Regions from separate parts of the Paenarthrobacter sp. NPDC057981 genome, predicted to be linked through region 3. Evidence: riboswitches for the same ligand, from Rfam matches in the RefSeq annotation. Region 3 holds a riboswitch; each other region holds the start of a gene.
The links. Region 3 has a riboswitch for cyclic di-AMP ahead of ACFVSI_RS09250 (NlpC/P60 family protein). Riboswitches for the same ligand answer to the same signal wherever they lie in the genome.

Region 1 (6,385 bases), on a different contig from region 3:
GCTTGCTCCTTGACTCCAATACGGCCGAGTCCGAGTTCCGGCGCAGGCGTGAGCAGGAGTTCCTTTCGGCGTGCGGCGGAGAGTCGAACGCTGTCGCCGCCGTAGCGGGCTGGAAGGAGATCCAGGGCCGCGGTCCATGGCAATTGGTGACCATCCTGGACGCGGACGGTGCCCGGTCCGACGTCGACCCCATTGCCGCAACCCTGACGCACCGCTCTGCCGCGCTGCAGTCGACCATCGGTGTCAACGCTGCCCTGTTCAGCGCGGGTACCGAAACCCATTCCGTGGTCCTGTTCCGGGAATCGGGCGGACGGGCCGATCATGCCCAGGTCTTGGTCCACTACCAGCTGGAGCTCGCCAAACGTGCCGGCCGGACGGTGGAGCGTGTCATCCTGGGGATCAGCGAACCGTTCCAAGTCATCAGGCAGCTCGCGGGGGCGTACCGGCAATCCAAGGTTGCCGCCCAGGCCGCTGCGGTGGACCTGCAGCTGGGGGAGTTGGTGGACAGCCGGGCGGTCGGGGTGTACCAGTTGTTCGACCGCTTGCTGGCCCCCGGTGGCTGGGACGATACCGGCTCGGTGCATTTCCGGACCCTTGAGGATCAGGACAAGAACGGAGAGCTCCTGCCGGTCCTCGAACTCCTCTACGACAACGACGGCGCCGTCCAGGATGTCGCGGCCAAACTTCACCTTCACCGCAGCAGCATCTACAACAGGCTGGGCCGGATCCGCCAGCTCATCGGTGCTGATCCGCTCAATGGTGCCATTAGGCTCGAGCTGCATGCTGCCCTCAAAGCGCGGCGCTGGGCAGGCAGGCCAAGGATCTGAGGGTCCTTTGAATCAGGGGCCAATAACCACATGAGGCAGGCACCCGGCGTGGGTGCCTGCCTCAGTGTTGGCTAGGAACGCCTTAAGCGCTGGCAACTCCAGCGGCCCCTTCGGCGTCGGAACGTGGACGTTCGGCTGCTGCTGCAGTACCGGCCGTGCCATCCGGTGTGGACTGTGGTGCGGGGCAAGCGGATGCTCACTGCAGCACATCCCTGGCGGCACCAAGGAGTGATTCCAAGGTGGATGCTTGCGGCTTCGGCGTGTTCGGGTTGCCAGTGGGCCGCGGCTTGGAGGTCTCCGTCGGCGTGGGCGTCGGCGTAGGAGTTGTGGTGGGAGTGGGCGTGGTGGTTGGCGTTGGCGTGGCCGGAGGCGTGGTGACCGTGTCCGACGGCACGTCGCTGGGGGCCGGCGCGGGCTGGGCCGGAGTCGTTCCGGGCGCGGGCGTCGAGGCCACGGGCGGTGCAGCAGCCGGGGCAGCCGCCGATGGTACCCAGACCGGCGCGGCCAAGGAAACGTGCGGTGAAGGGACCGACGACGGCGAAACCGCCGCGGGTGCCTCCGGGACCGTTGCCGGCTGGCCGGCTTCGGACGAGGCTGAACCCGATGACGACGGTGCGGAAGCTGTGGTGTAGGACGTCCGTGGCGCCGGTAAGGCCGAGCCCGATTGGCGGTCGGCGTTGCTGCCGCCGGCTTGGTTTGTGGGTGCTTCCTGGCCGAAGAAGGGCAGATGCAGGGCCTGGCCCACGGACCCTGCGGTCAGCGCGAGTCCCAGCGCGCCGGCAACAACTGCCATGCGCTGGCTCATGTGCTTCACTGACGCGGCTTTCCGCAGGACAGCCTGGGGTTCGCGGCCGAATGCCGACGTCGCACCAAGGCTTGCAGCAGTAAGGGGGGCAGGGGTCTTGGCTGCAGCAGCGGCGACCACGGGAATGGCCGCGGTGGCCGGTTCTGGAACATCCTGCTTGACCGGTGCAGCCTGCTGGGGGCGCACGGACTGGACCGTATCCACGGACCGGGCAATGTCCGCGGGCTGGGCAGGGTCTGCCCGCTGGACGATGGGGATCGCGGACGTTGGAGGGCCGGGCGTAGTTGACGCCGGGGCTGCGGCCTGGGCGGCCTCGACCACCGGGATGGCCGCGGTCGCCGGTTCCGGGAGCACGGATTTCGCTGCCGGGGTTTCGGCTGGCTCAATCACTGCGCGGGCTGCGCGTTCCCGCTCAGCGGCACGCGCGGCGGCGCGCGTGGTGGGAGCGACTGCCGCGGGTGCCTCTGTCGTGGGTGACGCAGTGGTGGGAATCGCCGCAGTGGCGGGTTCCGGCGTCGTACTTTCTGTACCGGTGACCTGTCCGCTGGGTTGGGCCCGACGGCGTCCGGTTGGCTTGGTGCGCTCGCGTTCGAGTTGCGCGCGGCGCGAGTTATCCATGGTTGGGGACATGGTTGTGCCTCTCAACGCCTGCGAGGTTAGCTGTCGGGTTCGGACGAGGCCGTCCGGCCGCGCGTTTGCGGCTTCACCCCAAGGGCTTGTGGAGAAAACAAGCCCGGGAAACTGTGGGTCCCCCGTCTCTGCCGCGGGTCTGGCGGATCCTGGATTGCGGCAGAGCCCGGCGTCAATCCAGAAGCGGCCCAGCGGAGATTCGGGTCGCCCTACGACCGTACAGTAGCCGGAAAGTAAAGTCACATTAATGTAACGGGCGGTACGTCCGCCGCGCTGGGAGGGCGCTACCGTTTAGGCTTCGGGGCTGGCGCCGGGGCGATCCAAAGTCCGCAGACACTAGCCTTGGGCGCCTACTGGCCGGTAGACATGAGCTATGGACCTGCCTGTGATGCCGCCCGTTTCGCCCATGCTCGCCAAGTCTGTCCCGAACATCCCCGATGTTGGGCATTATGAGCCCAAGTGGGATGGGTTCCGGACCATCGTCTTCAAGGACGGGGACGAGATCATCCTGGGCAGCCGCAACGAAAAGCCCATGACCCGCTACTTCCCGGAGCTGGTGGAGGCGCTGAAGAAGAACCTTCCGGACAAGTGCGTGGTGGACGGCGAGATCATCCTGATCCAGGGCAACAGGCTGGAGTTCGAGGTGTTGCAGCAGCGAATCCATCCCGCGGACAGCCGGGTGCGGATGCTTGCGGAGAAGACGCCGGCGTCCTTGGTGGCGTTCGACCTTCTTGCCCTCGGCGATAAGGATCTCACGGGGAAGCCCTTCGCCGAGCGGCGCGCGGCCTTGGAGAAAGCCCTCGCCAACGCTGAGCCGCCGGTGTACGTCACGCCGGCGGTGACGGACCTGGAGCGGGCCAGGGAATGGTTCGTGCAGCTTGAAGGAGCAGGACTCGACGGCGTGCTGTCCAAACCGCTCGACGGCACCTACCAGCCGAACAAGCGGGTGATGTTCAAGACCAAGCATGAGCGGACAGCCGACTGTGTCGTGGCCGGCTTCCGGTGGCACAAGACCGCGAAAGTTGTGGGATCGATGCTCCTGGGGCTCTACGACGACTCGGGGCGGCTGCATCACGTCGGCGTCGTGGCGTCGTTCCCCATGGCAAAGCGGGAGGCCTTGGTGGCTGAACTCGAGCCGTATCAAGTGGAGTTTGCCGACCACCCCTGGGGTGAGTGGGCCAACCAGGAAGCCGGTGGGTCCAGGATGCCCGGCGCCCAGAGCCGGTGGAGCGCAGGCAAGGACTTCTCCTTTGTTCCCCTCCGCCCTGAGCTGGTCATCGAGGTGGCGTACGACTACATGGAGGGCGACCGGTTCCGCCACACGACGCAATTCCGTCGGTGGCGGCCGGACCGGACCCCGGAAAGCTGCACGTATTCGCAGCTGGAGGAGCCTGCGGAGTACGACCTCGGGGAGATACTGAGCCTCCCGTAGCCGGGTACTACTCCTCGTGCCCCTGGTCGCTGCTCATGCTTCCTTCGGCAGGAGGCGTTTCGCCCGGGGGTACCCCTCCGCCGGGCTCGAGTCCTGTGACGTTTCCGTCCAAGGGATCAGGGTTGGCTGAGGCGGCGGGATCGTCGTCCTCGTCCTGGCGCATATCGGGATCTTCGTGGATGCTGTCCGCCTCGGCCGTGGTGTCGATGGGGCCGGTAGCGCCACTCACGCCGAACGTCCGGGGATCGTCTTCCGGGTCATAGCTGGTCATGATGCATCCTTTCGTAAGCAAACTTACTAATCCGCTTGCCCCGCCAGCCTAGCCTGATCCGGCGGCGCCCAACAAGGGGCAGCCGGGTGAGTACCGTCGTCGTGCGTCAGTCCTCAGCGGTGCTGCGTTGTGGCGGTGACGAAGCTGCGGATGGCATCCGCCACGGCCTTGGGCCGCATGTGCTGGGCTACGTGCCCTACCCCGGGAATCTCCACCAGGCGTCCCTGCGCCACTGCCCGCGAAAGCCGGAGCGACCACTCTGGTCCGGCCACATGGTCGCGGCTACCGCGGAGCACCAGCACCGGGGCCTGTATCCGGGACAGGCGTTTCTCCGTGGGGTACTTCATCATCACGGGCAGCTCGGTGAAGTACCAGCGCGCCCCGCAGCGAAGGTAGTCCGTGAACACGATCCAGTTGGATGAGGGGCTCTCTCGGAGTATCCCGTCCAGGGTCAGGGCAATCGACTGGCGCATGACGTTCTTGTGTCGGGAGTCCACAACAGGACCCATCAACACCACCTGGCGTGCACTCTCCGGACGGTGCAGGGCCGCCTCGATGGCGAACTGCACCCCCATGGAATGGCCCACCAGGATGTATGAGTCGATCCCGCGCGTTGCCAAGGCTTCGGCAATGAACGCGCCGTAGTCCTCCACTTGGAGTTGCCGGTCCGGCCGCGGCGTCCCGGCGAAACCGGGCAGGTCCAGGGAGTAGGTGGGTGCGCTCGCAGCGAGCACGGCGTGCAACCGTGCCAGGTACCGGTGCGAGACGCCAATGCCGTGGATGAGGACGTAGGCCGGTGTCGCTTCCGGCGCAGTGCCTGGCGACGGCGTGCCCTTCGTCCACAGGATGCGTCCGGTCAGGCCCAGGACCTCGACGTCGGCAGACAGCAGTGCGGTCATGCGGACCAAACCATGTGCGGGATTCTTGAAGGCATACCGCTATTGAACCGCATCCGGCGCGGGGGCGATTACTCCCGGGTGGCGTCGTCCGATTCGGTAGGGTCCGCTGCCGGATGTGAAGCGTCGGGTGCGGCCGCCGCATCGGCGGCCTCCCGGCGTCGTGCGATTTTCGATTCGGTCCACATGGTCACCGCGACGAACATTGTGCACGCAAACATGAACGTCGCCACAAAGTTCAATCCCATTGCTGAGCCCAGGGGTATGGCAAGGGACAACGCGGCCAAACCAGCCACGATATGCCACCCCTTGAAATTGCCCACCGATCAAGCGTAACCCCGGCCTTTACGGGTGCCCGCCTGTTGGCTGGGATCGTTGCTTGATCCTTATCACTCGGACACTTTCACTCGCTTTTTGCGGCCTCCGCGGCAGGGGTTTCAGCCTGCTTGCGCTTCTGCGTTTCCAGCCAGGACATGATGGCTGCCTGCCGGATCCGGCGATGCGTTCCCCTGTACTCCACAGGAATCTCGCCGCGGTCGGTCATGTTCCGCAAGTAGGTGTGCGAGATCCCGGCGAGCTCCGCCGCCTGCGAGGTGGTGAGCATTTCCTCCACGCTGCTGACCGTCACAGTTTCGCCCCGCCCCAGTCTCGCCAAGAGGTCGACGACGGCGTCCCGCGCAGCGTCGGGCAGCCGATGGACCGTGCCGTCCACGAACACCGTGATGTCTTCGCTGTCGTTGAGGGACCGCGCCAAGTTCCGGGCGTCGTCGGCGGGGAGGCCCGCTGTGACCCTGGGAGCTATCAATGCCATGGCAGAAGCCTAGCGCGGCACATGTGCTCCTAGCGCGACGGCAGCCCGCGGCGCTCAAGTACGCCACGGATCCGGTCGCGGCCATGCAGGCTCAGTCGGCTGCGCACCCGCTGTACTACTGCGTCGATCCAACCACGGGGTTCGCCTTGGGCCCGGTAGTAGGCGTGGAGTGTGGCATCGTACTTCGCCAGTGCCTCGTTGTCGGGGAGGGCGTAGCGCTCACGATGCCGCACGACGCTTTGCGGAAGCCGCGGCTTGATGCTGCCGCCAGCCTCAGGGTGCGGGTAACCGATCGCCAGTCCCACTACCGGGAAGGCACCGGCCGGAAGTCCGAGCAGCTCGGACAACTCCTCCAAGTGGTTCCGCACGGCGCCGACGTACACGGTGCCGAGGCCCAGCGATTCCGCAGCAACCACCGTATTTTGGGCGGCAAGGGCAGCATCGACCACGCCAACCAGGGTGCTGTCGATGAAGTCAACGCCTTCGGTCGGCTCGCCGCGATGTTCTGCGATGAGCCGGTTCCGGGCCCAGTCCGCGATGAACACCAGGAACACCGGGGCCTCACGGATGAAGTCCTGGTCCCCGGCGAGCCGGGCCACGGCGTCCTTGTGCCCAGGGTCGCGGACCTCGATGACGCTCCACGTCTGCAGGTTGGACGATGTCGCAGCGGATTGGCCCGCCGCAACAAGGGCCGTGAGGGTCGCTTCGTCCAC
Region 2 (6,385 bases), on a different contig from region 3:
GGGGCCGCCGCCGCGCGTCCGGCCCCGCTACTGAGCTGCGGCCAGCCCGCGTTGTATCGGAGATCCGGCCGCGCGACACCGAACGCCAGGTGCGCCGCCGTAAGAGCCCGATGCGCCAGGTTGCCGACTTTGCCGCAGCAAGTGGCGTCGGGCAGAAGGCCGGAGTTGCGCTTGCCGCCACCGGCCTTGTCCTGACTGTCGGGCTGCCGGCTACCAGCCCCGTCATGGCCACCTCGGAATCGGGCCAGACCGAATCCGCCCTCGCCGTTGGCGGGCCCGTGGGAAGCCAGCCCGAGGTTTCCGCGGCCGCATCGGCCAAAATCGACTTCAGCCGCGCGGCCGTCGCCACCGCCGCCGACCCCGATGGAAAGCTGAAGCAACTACTCAGCGCCCAGTCCGCCGGCAGCATCCAGCGGGCTTCTTCCCTGGGAACCCTGGGCAGCCCCCTTGACTCCCTGGTCACGGCATCGCCCTTCGGTTACCGCGTCAGCCCCCTGACCGGTGGCACGGGTGACTTCCACCGCGGGCAGGACTTCGTGGCCCAGTGCGGCACGGCCGTTCATGCTGCAGCCGCAGGCAAAGTGACCTTTGCCGGATGGCACGAATACGGCGGAGGCAACCGCGTTGTGGTGGACCACGGGAATGGCCTGGAGACCACGTACAACCACCTGTCCTCGTTCAACGTCCAGGTGGGCCAGACGGTCAACCGTGGCGACACCGTCGCCCTCAGCGGCACCACAGGCGCCTCCACCGGCTGCCACCTCCACTTCGAGGTCCAGGTCAACGGCGAAGTCGTCGACCCCATGGGCTGGCTCTAAGCCACCTGATGGTCTTCTCTCGCATTGATGACACCTCTCGTGACCTGAATGTGACATTCGCTTTCAATTGTTATAACGTTCAGAGCGCATCGGCTTTTTAGGGGGCCGATGCACTTGAGTGGATTGCCTAGCTCTGCCACCACTCGGGGTCCGTTCGCAAAAATCGTCTGGCAGGGGCGGGGGAACCACTTTTGGTCTTCGAATGAAGGCCTTGGGGTTAAGTCGCAAAGCTTCCCAGGAAGCAAAGCGGCCGGATGACTCCCATCCGAATCCGACAGCTCACCTCGCAGGCATTGGGAGAGGCTACCTACGTGTCATCACGCACTACCCCTGCGCGCCACCGCGCTGAAACGGTTCGTTCGAACCCGTTGAACACTCTTTCGAAGGCTGTTTCATCCAACGCCGGTACCGTAGGCCGCCAGGCCGCCGTGCTGGCAGCAGCCTCAGGCCTCGTCCTTACTGTCGGGCTGCCGGCCAATGCCGCTGACACCGACGTCACCACCTCGGAAGTTTCCAGCACCCAGCAGCTGGCTGCCACCGCAGTGGTCACTGCAGAGCCGACAGCCACCGTTTCCTTCGAGAGCCCGGTCGTGGCCACCAAGGAAGCCCCCAAGGTCGTCCAGCGGGCAGCCCAGGTAACCGAGCGCACCACCGAGGACGCCACGGCAGTCACGGCCAAGTCCTCCGAAACCAAGGATTCTGCTGCAAGCGCGGCCGCTTCAGGGCTTGCCGCCATCGCCTACACCGGAATCGGCTCCCCGTACGTGTGGGGCGGCACCACCCCCAACGGTTGGGACTGCTCCGGCTTCACCCAGTGGGTCTACGCGCAGGCCGGCATCAGCATTCCCCGCGTGAACGCGTGGACGGCAATGAAGCCCACCAGCACGCCCCAGCCCGGTGACCTCGTCATGCAGAACGGCGGAGCCCACGTGGGCATCTACGTCGGCAACGGCATGATGATCAGCGCTTTGAACCCCAGCCAGGGCACCCTGCTGCATTCCGTGGCTTCCACGGGCACGTCTTCGTTCTTCACCCTCCGCTAAAGAAACCGATTCGGGGCTGGCTGACGTACCCCTGCCAGCCGGCCCACTACCCGCAGGTACCCCAACTGCCTGCGGATACGAAAGAGAAAAACAATGACCAGTGCAAACAAAGTTGCACGGCACCGCGCTGAGGCCCCCAAGACCAGCTCGCTTGCCGTGATCGCCAAGGCCGTCAGCGTCAACGCCGGTGGCGTCGGCCGCCAGGCGGCAGTCATCGCCGCAGCTTCAGGTTTGGTCCTGACCAGCGGTATCGCTGCCAACGCTGCAGAATCGAACGTGGACCGCGAGTCGACGGCGACCGCCGCGCTCGACGTCCAGTCGGTAGCCCAGGCCACGATTGCCGCAGACTCCACGGTCGCCATTTCCTATGAGCGCCCTGTTGTCACCACTGTTGAAGCTCCCGCTCCCGTAGTGGAAGAGGCTCCGGCAAAGGTTGAGGCCAAGGCGTCCACGGCCACGGCCACCAACGCCACGCTGGCAGTCAACGCCGCAACCCCGGCCCCTGCCGCTCCAGCAGCCTCCAGCGGACTTGGCGCAGCCATTGCTGCCGCCGCTTACGCGCAGCTCGGTGTGACGCAGGACTGCACCATGCTGGTCACCAACTCCCTTGCTGCTGTTGGCATCCACTTCCACGACTGGCCGGCCGGCTACCTCTCCCTGGGCCGCACCGTCAGCGCAGCGGAAGCACAGCCAGGCGACCTCGCCTACTACGCCAACGGCGGTCTGGCCGGACAGGCCCACATCGCTGTTTACGTCGGCAACGGCATGGCAGTCCACGGTGGATGGAACGGATCCACCACGGCACTGTTCAGCGTCAACGTCGGCTCCGGACCGGTTTTCATCCGCGTCAACGGCTAGTCATTGACTTCCAGAAACACCCCGCAGGCAGTTGCCGGCGGGGTGTTCTGCTTTAACCGCGCATGAATTTTTGCAGACACTGTGAGCGAATCGACAAATAAATTCGTTGATACGGCATATAAGTGCTTACCCTTGTGTTGTCGATCCACAGCCCGTACATGCAGAGGGCAGCCGGCCCTCGTGCCCCTGACGGGTGCGGCCGTGAAGAGGTACGTGCATGCGCACACTCGTTCTGAATGCTGGATATGAACCGCTGGCGGTTATTACCTTCCGCCGGGCGCTGGTCCTTGTGCTCACTGGGAAAGCTAGCGTAGTGGCCGAAGGCGACGAGCCTGTCGTCGGGCCACAGGAGATTCTTGGACGCCCCTCCGTGATCCTCCTTAACCGCTACATCCGTCCCAAGTACAACAGGATCACTGCCGTGAGCCGCCGTGGGGTTCTTCGCCGCGACGGCCACCGTTGCGCCTATTGCGGGAAAACAGCCCACACCATAGACCACGTCCACCCCAAATCCAGGGGAGGCGCGGATTCCTGGGAAAACCTGGTTGCGGCGTGCTTGAAATGCAATAACGCCAAGAGCGACCACACACTGGCCGAAATGGGATGGAAACTCCGTTTCAAACCCGGTGTGCCCCAGGGGACCATGTGGCAGATCAAAGAACTCGAGAAACCTGCGCCGGACTGGGACCCGTTCCTGTTGCCGGAATCCGCTGCCTGATCGATTTCTGCTGAGCTACGGCCGTCCGGGTACTCTGGGCGGATGGAGTTCAACGCCGTGATTCTGGCGGGTGGCAGGGCCACCCGCCTCGGCGGCGTGCCCAAGCCGTCATTGAAGTACGACGGCGGCACCCTCCTCTCGCGTGCCCTCCAGACAGTGCGGGGTGCCACCGCCGTGGTTGTGGTGGGCCCCGACGTTGACGGTGACCCCCTGCCGGAACCGGTCTTGGTCGCGCGCGAGGAGCCCGCCTTTGCCGGGCCGGCGGCGGCGATTGCTGCAGGATTGGCCGCCTTGAAAACAAGGCCGCCCTCTGAATGGACACTGGTTCTGGCCTGCGACATGCCCAAAGCCTCGGAGGGGCTCGCCCGGCTATTCGAGGCACTTGAAGCGAATTCCTCGGTAGAAGGGGTGATGGCGGTATCCGTTGATGGCCGAAAGCAGCCCCTGTTGGGGGTCTACAGTACGGCTGCCCTGGAACGGGAAGTGGACGCGGCCTCGCACGGTCCGGGGTTAACGGACTCACCAGTGTTCAAGCTGCTTGCTAGGCTGAACCTGCTGGACGTCGGCGTCCCGGCAGGGTCCACGGATGACGTGGATACGTGGGAAGACGCGGCGGCCCTGGGTATTGACTATGAGTTGGAGGCGAACGTGAAGAGCCAGGAAGAGACCCTCGAGGATTGGTGCCGCACGTTGCTGCAGGCTTTTGAGCTCGAGGGCGTGGAAGTGGACATCAACGAGGTACTGGCTGTGGCCGGAGTGGCCGCGCATTCCGTGGTCCGCCCGGCAGCCCCGCTCACTACCTTCATCGCCGGTTATGCCGCCGGCATGGCCCGTGGCATCGGCCAGGCCAGCGACGACGCCTCCATGAACGCAGCCTTGGACTTGGCCCGGAAAATAGCCAAGGAGTACTCGGAGACCGGGACTGACGCAGAATGACGGAGGCCCCGCGCGAGGGCCATCATGCGGCACACACATGGCAGGAAGCCCGGCAGCGCGCGTTCGACGTTGCCACGCCCATACCGGCGGGTCCGGTCCCGCTGAAGGCCGCGCTTGGCCGGACCTTGGCTGCAGACGCCTTGGCCGTTCAGGACATGCCGCATTACGCTTCCTCTGCCATGGACGGCTGGGCAGTCAACGGAAGCGGCCCATGGATCCTCAGCGGGCCCGGCCAGCGACTGGCGCCCCATCAGGCGAGCCCGATCTTCACCGGCGGCCTGATACCTCCCGGCGCCAAGGCTGTGCTGCGCAGCGAAAGTGGCGTCATCACCACGGACGACGACGGCCTGCCGCTTCTCGCGCTCGGCGGAACCGCCAAGCCGGGTGAGCCGCGCAACGGCCAACATATCCGTAAAGCGGCGGAAGAGGCCGCAGTGGGGGAGGTCCTGCTTAAGGCCGGAACCGTGGTAAATCCGGCACACATTGCCCTGGCTGCCCTCGCAGGCCTGGACCACCTGGACGCTGTGGGCAAACCCCTGGTCCGGTTCCTCTTGACCGGATCCGAGGTAGTGGAGCGCGGGGTTCCACAGGCTGGGCAAGTACGTGACACCTTCGGACCGCAATTGGGCCCAGTGGTTGAACTCCTGGGCGGCATAGCGGGGGAGCAGCTCCGGGTAGGCGACAGCTACGAGGAGTGGCTGGCCGCGCTCCAAGACACGGAACCGGCGCCTGGCGAACCGGACGCAGAAGCGGAGCCGCCTGCCGACGTCGTTATTACCACCGGGGGGACCGGCCGCTCCGGTACGGACCATTTCCGGAAGGCGGTGGCCGAACTTGGCGGCCGGCTGCTGATCGACGGCATCGCGATGCGGCCGGGGCACCCAGCCGTATTGGCAGAGTTGCCGGATGGCCGTTTCGTGGTGGGACTGCCGGGCAACCCGTTGGCGGCCATGATGGCCTTGTTCACCATCGGGGCACCTTTGCTTGCGGCGCTGGGGCACCGGCAGCTGGGCGAGGTGGGAGAGGTTCCCTGTGGCACCACCATCGACACGGAGCCCGGACGGACGCGGCTGATGCCGTTCAAGCTGGTGTACGGCCTGGCATCGCCGGCCCAGCATACGGGACCGGGCATGATGCGTGGGCTCGCCGGTGCGGACGGAGTGATGGTGGTTCCGCCGCATGGAGTCCAGCTGGGTGAACCTGTCCAGGCTTTCCCCTTGCCCTGGGGGAGGGCGTTGCCCGTGCCCAAATCCCCCGAGGACAAGCCCCGGAAAACGGCCGCGCGCCCGCAGCGGAAGCCGTCGTCGGGACCTGTGGACTGGAGCGGACTGGACGCCTGAGCGCGAGGCGGCTGCAGTGTTACTTGTGGCGAAAACCAGCGGCTGCAAGGTGCAATGATGGACTCATGAACAGGCATGCTCCCGAACAGGACATCAATGAAGATGACCTGCAGATCCACCCGCCCAAACGAGCCGCGGCAGGAGTCAAAGCCGTCACAGTGGCCCTCGAACGCGGATACGCCCAAGCCGGAGTAGCCCGCACTGTCCGTTCCATGCTGAGGGTCAACCAGCGTGATGGTTTCGACTGCCCGGGCTGCGCGTGGCCGGAGTCCATCACCGGACGGCGGAGCCCCGCGGAGTTCTGCGAGAACGGTGCCAAGGCCATCGCCGAAGAAAGCACTACGCGCACTGTTGGCTCACAATTTTGGGCCGACCACTCCATCGCCGAGCTTGAAGGCAAAACTGAATACTGGCTGGGAAGCCAGGGCCGCATCTCGGAGCCCGTGGTGATCCGGCCCGGGGACACGCACTATTCACCGATCAGCTGGACGGAAGCTTTCGCGCTGATCGGGGAACACATCAACGCCTCCACCCCGGATAAGTGCGTGTTCTACACCTCGGGCCGGACAGCCAACGAGACCGCCTTCATGTACCAGCTGTTCGCGCGCAGCCTGGGCACCAACAACCTGCCGGACTGTTCCAACATGTGCCATGAGTCCTCGGGAAGTGCGC
Region 3 (6,385 bases):
GGGCCACGCCGGAGGCCAGCAGCAGGACCAGGGGTCCATGCACCCAGCGCGCCAGGAGTTCCGCGGCCAGGCAACACAATGCGGTGAAGCCGAGGAGCACGGGGAAGGCCGGCGAACTGCCGCCAGCCAGCATATGGGCTGCCAGGCCCAGGCCAACCGCGATCAGCCCGGATACCCAGGCCCACTTGTCCTGCACAGGAACTGCGCGCATCGCCATCCTTCCCTCCACACAGGCTAAGCGGAGGATGGCCCCAAAAACAGGGCTACGCGAGCAATGTGTTGACCAAGCGGGCTGCAACTTTGGCGGTCCGGGAATCGATGTCGAATTCCGGGTTCAGTTCGGCCACGTCCAGATGCAGCAGCTTTCCACTGGCCGCAACTTGGCGGCACACTGCGCTGATCACGGGCAATGGCACGCCATACGCCGCGGGTGCACTGACTCCCGGAGCCACCGAAGCAGGCATCACGTCAAGGTCGATGGTCAGATAGAGCACGTCGATGCCGGCCAGGAAGTCCGCAACGAATGCCTCGACGGCTTCGGAGGAGCAGTCCTCGTCCAGCAGGTACTTCACGCCTAGGCGGTGCGCGGTGTCGAACAGCGTGCGCGTATTGTTCGGTTGCGAAATTCCGACGACGGCGTACTGCAGTTCACGCCCAGCCTCGGCTTCCGCTTGGGCCATCTGGAGGAACGGCGTGCCCGAGCTCGGTACCGGCTCATCCCTCAGGTCAAAGTGGGCATCCAGGTTCAGCACACCAAGTCGCTTGCCGCTTTGCACGGCCTCCGATCCCGCCACCCCCAGGTAGCTGGCAAAGGCGGTCTCGTGTCCGCCGCCCAGCACCACGGTGAGATTACCGGCGTCGAGCAATTCTGAAATGGCGCGGCCGGCACGCTCCTGGCCCGCTTCCAGTGAGTCGTCCTCCACAACCACGTCACCGGCGTCGAACACGTCACGGTCGAGGTGATAAGCCAGCGGACCAAGGGCCGAGCGGATGGCGGCCGGAGCCGCGGCGGCACCCACGCGTCCCTTGTTGCGGAGGACGCCGGCGTCGCTGCAGAAGCCAAGTACGACGGCGGGACGCGAGGCTGCGTCGGCAGCTTCAGGCGTGTGCGGGGTGATGGCCTGCCACCAGCGGCGATGTTCCGCGTCGTCCCCGTCGAAACGACCGGTCCACGGAGTGGGGCTGACATCTACGGTGATGTGGCTGGTTTGCATGGTTAAAGCACACCGGACCCGGACTGCCAAAAACAGCAGTTCCGGGTCCGGAGTGTCTGAAATACCGGAATACGCCACGCGAGTTGGCAGTTAATGACAATGTCAGAGCCCCGGACTGTCATCAAATGCCAACTCGGTGAGGGGTCTATTTGACGCCCAACAACTCCTCCACAGTTCCAATGCCGAAGAACAGCAGGAACGCCGCAGCCACAGCCCACATCAGGGGGTGGACTTCGCGGGCACGGCCCTGGAAGGTGCGGATCAGGACGAAGGAGATAAAGCCGGCGCCGAGGCCATTTGCGATGGAGTAGGTGAACGGCATCAGGGCGATGGTCAGGAACGCGGGAATGCCGACGCCCCAGTCCTGCCAATCGATCTTGCCCACCTGGGACACCATCATGAAGCCCACCACCACCAGGGCGGGAGCTACGGCTTCGAAGGGCACCAGGTTGATCAGCGGCGTGAAGAACATGGCAATGAGGAAAAGGACGCCGGTGACGATCGAGGCGAGACCGGTCCGCGCGCCTTCGCCGATGCCCGCGCCGGACTCCACGAAGATCTGGTTGGAGGAAACCGACGCTCCACCCCCCACAATGGCACCGAGGGCATCCACCTGGAGTACCCGGTCCACATTGGGGATGTTGCCGTCCTTGTCCACGGTCCCGGCCTCGTTTGCCAGGCCCACCATGGTGCCCATGGCATCAAAGAAGATGCTGAGCAGGATCACAAAGGCCAGCAGCGCAGCGGCGATAAAGCCGAGGTGTTGGAACGCGCCGAACGGGTTGGCCTTGCCGATCAGGGAGAGGTCCGGGGCGCCCCATTCGGACAGGGTGGGCGCCACAAGGGACCAACCGCGCGGGTTAACGTTCTTGCCGTCGAAGCTGGGCCCGATGTGCAGGGTGAACTCGAGGATGGCAGCCAGCGCCGTGGAGACGACGATGCCGATCAGGATCGCGCCGCGGACCTTGCGGACCACCAGGGCGATGGTCAGGATCAAACCGACGGCGAACACCAGCGTGGGCCACCCCATGAGTTTGCCGTCAACGCCGAGGCCCAGCGGAACAGTGGTGCCTGCGGCGTCCGGGATGCGGCGGACGAAGCCGGCGTTCACCAGGCCGATCAGGGCAATGAACAGGCCGATGCCCACCACGATTGCTGTTTTGAGGGCTTCGGGCACCGCCTTGAACACAGCGGTCCGGAATCCAGTGAGGACCAGGATCAGCATGGTGACGCCGGAGAGCACCACCAGGCCCATCATGTCCGGCCAGGTCAGCTGCGGGTGGGAGGCAACGGTGACCGCTACGAAGGCGTTGACACCCAACCCGGTTGCCACGGCGAAGGGGTGCTTGGCCCAAGCGCCCATGAGGATGGTCAGGATGCCGGCAACGAACGCCGTGGTGGCCGCCACCGCGGTGAAGCCCAGGGACGCGCCACTGGAATCGGCGCCCGAGAGGATCAGCGGGTTCAGCACCACGATGTAGCTCATGGCGAAGAATGTTGCGAAACCGCCGCGGATTTCCCTTGAGTACGTGGAACCACGTTCGGAAATCTTGAAGTAGCGGTCCACTGCAGAACCTTGTTTAAGCATGAAGGTCTCCGGGTTTTGGGGGGAGTGTGCTATCAAATCCTATGCCGTGGAATGTGGGGGCTGCGGACCATTCCCCTAGTCTGTAAGGAAGCCAACACTAGGAGAAACCGCCCCATGCGTACCATCCGCCCGCTTCTGGCCGCCGTCGTCGCCGCCTTTGCCTTCGCCTCTGCCCTGCTGTTTTCCGCGGCACCGGCGTCCGCGCACGACGTCGCGGAATCCACGGCGCCGGCGAATGGTGCCACCGTGGCTGAAGTACCGGCGTCGGTTTCCATTACGTTCAACAACCGGCCCCTGGCCATCGGTTCGGGCGTCACCGTAACCGCCGGCGGCGAAAACTGGGCCGACGGACCCGTGGAAATCATCGACAGCCAAGCTGTGCAGAAGCTGCGCCCGGGCGCGCCGGCGGGGGAGTACACCGTTGTTTGGCGCGTCGTCAGCTCCGATTCGCACCCGATCGAGGGGACCTTTAAGTTCACGGCGACCGCAGGAAGCACGACGGCGGCGAGCGGCACTGCGGCTGCCTCACCGTCCGGGTCGGCGACGTCGGCCACGGTCCCGTCGGTGGGTTCGGCACCTCCCGGAACGGGTAGCAGCGCGCCCGCAGCGGACGCGTCCCAGCCGTTCCCATGGAGCATCGTGATCATTGCAGCAGTGGCTGTGGCGCTCGTGATCTTCCTCGCTGTGACAGCCCGGAAGAAACTCGCTGCACCCGATGACCCTGAAGGTCCCGCATCCGCGGAATGACGGGGTTTTCTACATAGCTGCGAATATCTCGGTTCGGTTACTGCGACACGCCAAAGCAACGGTTCCCGTTACTTAAATGTGACTTCGTGGCGATCATCGCGTACGGTGGTACCTGTGCCTGTTCCACGCAGCAGGCACTTCCGGCCTGATTGCCTAGCTCTGCCGCAGTCCGGAATCCGTTCGCAGACAAACCTACGGCAGAGACGGGGAACCCAATTTGGGCCGCTTACGAGCGCGCCTTGGGGTGAAGTCACGAAGCTTCCGCTCAGCGGGAGATAGTGGCCGGGTGACTCCCATCCGAATCCGACAGCTAACCTCGCAGGCATCGGGAGAGGCTCTTTCATGTCTTCACGCATTCTTCGCGGCCGTCGTAAGGCGGACAGCGTACGTCCTAATCCGTTCATCTCCATCTCCAAGGCAGTTGCCAGCAACGCTTCCGGCGCTGGCCGCCAGGCAGCCGTTATCGCAGCAGCTTCCGGACTCGTACTGACCGGCTCCGTAGCTGCCCACGCAGCCGAAGCTCCGGCACAGCGCGACTCCAGCCCCGCCACGGTCGCCGAGACCGCATCCGAGGCTCCCACCAAGGTTGTTACCGCCCTTTCGACGGCGACCATCAACTTTGAGCGTCCCGCAGTTGCCTCAGTTGCAGCTCCGGTCATCGAAAAGCCGGCTCCGGTCGTTGAGGCCCCTGCGCCCAAGACCGCTACCGTCGCTGCGGCTCCTGTTGCCGCCAAGGCCGCAGTTGCTGCTTCGGCCGCTGTTGCTCCTGCTGCCGCTCCGGTAGCTGCGGCTCCTGCCGCTGGTGGCGTCAACGCTGCCATGGTTGCCTCGGCTTACGCCCAGATCGGCATCATGCAGGACTGCACCGCCATGGTTGAGCGGGCCCTCGGCTCCGCCGGCATCCCTGTTGGCGACCTGGCACCCATGCAGTTCCTGAACTACGGCAAGGTTGTCAGCGACCCCCAGCCGGGCGACATGATCGTCCAGTCCGGCCACGTTGCCATCTACATCGGCAACGGCCAGGCCATCAGCGGTGGCATCAACGGCAACCAGACGGGCATCCACCCGATCAGCTGGCTGACCGCAACGGGACCCATCACCTACGTACGCGCTGGCGCATAAGCCTCACGCTTCAACGCAAAGGCCGGTGTCTTCCGAAGATTGATTCTTCGAAAGACACCGGCCTTTGGGCTTTAAAGATCGGCTTGCATCTTGTTGATGGCTAGGCGATGGCGACCCCGGGGCCGCCCGGCAGCGCAACCTTTGAGGAGATCGCCTGGCCAACGGCCTTGGCCTGGCGGAGCACTTCCTTGGGGGTCGGTGTGATTAATTCGCCCACGCCCACCAGGTGCATCCCCAGGGCCCGCATGGCAGCCACGAGGTTCTGGCCCACGGCGATCCCGAGTTCGGCCAGCATCCGTCGCAGTTGGCTTTGGGCGCAGCGCGTCACCACCACGTGGTCTGCCAGGAGGATCCCATGGGCTGTGTGGACTGCCCATTGACGAGGTGCTGATTCAAGAGGGCCCGCTGCGCGAAGCCCGTTAAGGGTCATGCTCGCGGCTAGCCCGTGGCCGATGTGCTGGGATGTGTCTGCGCCCAGAAAATCCAGACGCACGGCCCTCGTCGTGTTGCGTACATCCAGATGGTGGCTGGCCGCGTAATTGCGCAGATGGCGCAGAATCTCGTTGCGTTCCTTGATGGAGGCGGGATCGGTCACCTCGCAGCGCTGCAGCATGCCCGTGTGGACGGCCGGGCCGGTGGCCGACAGTGCGCCAAAGCCATCCACCACAATGGAGCCCACTCCATAGCGGCTCAGTTCACTGGCAACTGCCAAGCCGGACAGGCCGGCACCTATAACCACGGTGGTGGTGCGTTCCGTGCCGGAATCAGGCGCGTCTGACACTGCTTGGTTCCTCCTTGACGTGTGTGCCTTGCGGCCTCGCGTGGGATCGCGTCCGAGTTCCCCAAGCGGCCGCAAACAAATGGCCGGATTGTGTTGTAGGACACCTTTGCCGGCCATTCGGTGACTCGAACACTACCGAACTTTTTCGCCCATGGATAGCCTCTCGCGGCAGCGTGTTCCGGTGGTTGGTTGCGCGCACAAAATTGGGCTCACGGAACCGAACCCGGACTGTTATACACATAGCGCCAACCCGCCTTGATTCGTCTCTGCCGACCGAGAATAGTGGGCATTGGACGGAGAAATTTCACATTAATCCAGCCCCGGCCATTGACAATGGAGCCATGAGGGATTCCGAAGCGGAAAACCTCTGGCAGAATGGCCGGAACATCAAGCAGTAGGTGGAGAGGCGGGCCCCAAATGGACCAGCACGGCAGACACAGTGAAGAGCCACAGGACGGCGAGGGCCTGACGGTAGCACCGGGCGGCATCGTCGTTGGGGTGGACGGTTCGGAACACGGGCAGTGTGCCTTGGTCTGGGCCGCACGCGAGGCAGAACGCAGGCAGCTCCCACTACACATCGTCACCGCCTACTCGGTGCCGATCTTCGCCGCCTCAGGGCTCGACGGCGGATACGCCACCGTGGACGATTCGGTCATACGCGAGGGCGCGGAAGCCATTGTCCGGCAGGCCATGGACAAAGTGGCCAGGTACTCCGTCGACGTCGATGCTTCGGTCGAAAACGGCGACGCCGCCGGCGTGCTGCTGGATCTCTCGGCGGACGCCGCACTCCTGGTTTTCGGCAGTCGCGGCCGCGGTGGTTTTGTTGGGCGGTTGCTGGGATCTGTCAGCAGCGCTTTGCCTGCCCACGCCAAATGCCCCACGGTTACTGTCCCCCTCTACTGCGCCGACCGGCTGGGCGAGAATACCGAAGAC

Region 1: it holds a riboswitch for cyclic di-AMP, as region 3 does, so the genes downstream of both, ACFVSI_RS18935 (hypothetical protein) here and ACFVSI_RS09250 (NlpC/P60 family protein) in region 3, are expected to answer to the same signal.
Region 2: it holds a riboswitch for cyclic di-AMP, as region 3 does, so the genes downstream of both, ACFVSI_RS18570 (C40 family peptidase) here and ACFVSI_RS09250 (NlpC/P60 family protein) in region 3, are expected to answer to the same signal.

What each region holds. Positions count from the first base shown of each region.
Region 1 covers NZ_JBHVQI010000027.1:49,717-56,101, reverse strand. The annotation lists gene ACFVSI_RS18940 (PucR family transcriptional regulator) at 1-827, shown strand, start outside; gene ACFVSI_RS18935 (hypothetical protein) at 1,024-2,262, opposite strand; cyclic di-AMP (ydaO/yuaA leader) riboswitch at 2,266-2,417, opposite strand; gene ACFVSI_RS18930 (ATP-dependent DNA ligase) at 2,636-3,694, shown strand; gene ACFVSI_RS18925 (DUF6480 family protein) at 3,702-3,965, opposite strand; gene ACFVSI_RS18920 (alpha/beta fold hydrolase) at 4,079-4,864, opposite strand; gene ACFVSI_RS18915 (hypothetical protein) at 4,933-5,184, opposite strand; gene ACFVSI_RS18910 (helix-turn-helix domain-containing protein) at 5,265-5,672, opposite strand; gene ACFVSI_RS18905 (NADPH-dependent oxidoreductase) at 5,702-6,385, opposite strand, start outside.
Region 2 covers NZ_JBHVQI010000026.1:35,429-41,813, reverse strand. The annotation lists gene ACFVSI_RS18575 (M23 family metallopeptidase) at 1-818, shown strand, start outside; cyclic di-AMP (ydaO/yuaA leader) riboswitch at 943-1,125, shown strand; gene ACFVSI_RS18570 (C40 family peptidase) at 1,130-1,861, shown strand; gene ACFVSI_RS18565 (NlpC/P60 family protein) at 1,955-2,719, shown strand; gene ACFVSI_RS18560 (HNH endonuclease) at 2,937-3,437, shown strand; gene ACFVSI_RS18555 (NTP transferase domain-containing protein) at 3,480-4,373, shown strand; gene ACFVSI_RS18550 (molybdopterin molybdotransferase MoeA) at 4,370-5,713, shown strand; gene ACFVSI_RS18545 (FdhF/YdeP family oxidoreductase) at 5,779-6,385, shown strand, end outside.
Region 3 covers NZ_JBHVQI010000007.1:56,583-62,967, forward strand. The annotation lists gene ACFVSI_RS09230 (hypothetical protein) at 1-211, opposite strand, end outside; gene hutG (formimidoylglutamase) at 264-1,214, opposite strand; gene ACFVSI_RS09240 (NCS2 family permease) at 1,360-2,802, opposite strand; gene ACFVSI_RS09245 (copper resistance protein CopC) at 2,917-3,549, shown strand; cyclic di-AMP (ydaO/yuaA leader) riboswitch at 3,700-3,888, shown strand; gene ACFVSI_RS09250 (NlpC/P60 family protein) at 3,892-4,671, shown strand; gene ACFVSI_RS09255 (FAD-dependent monooxygenase) at 4,772-5,452, opposite strand; gene ACFVSI_RS09260 (universal stress protein) at 5,870-6,385, shown strand, end outside.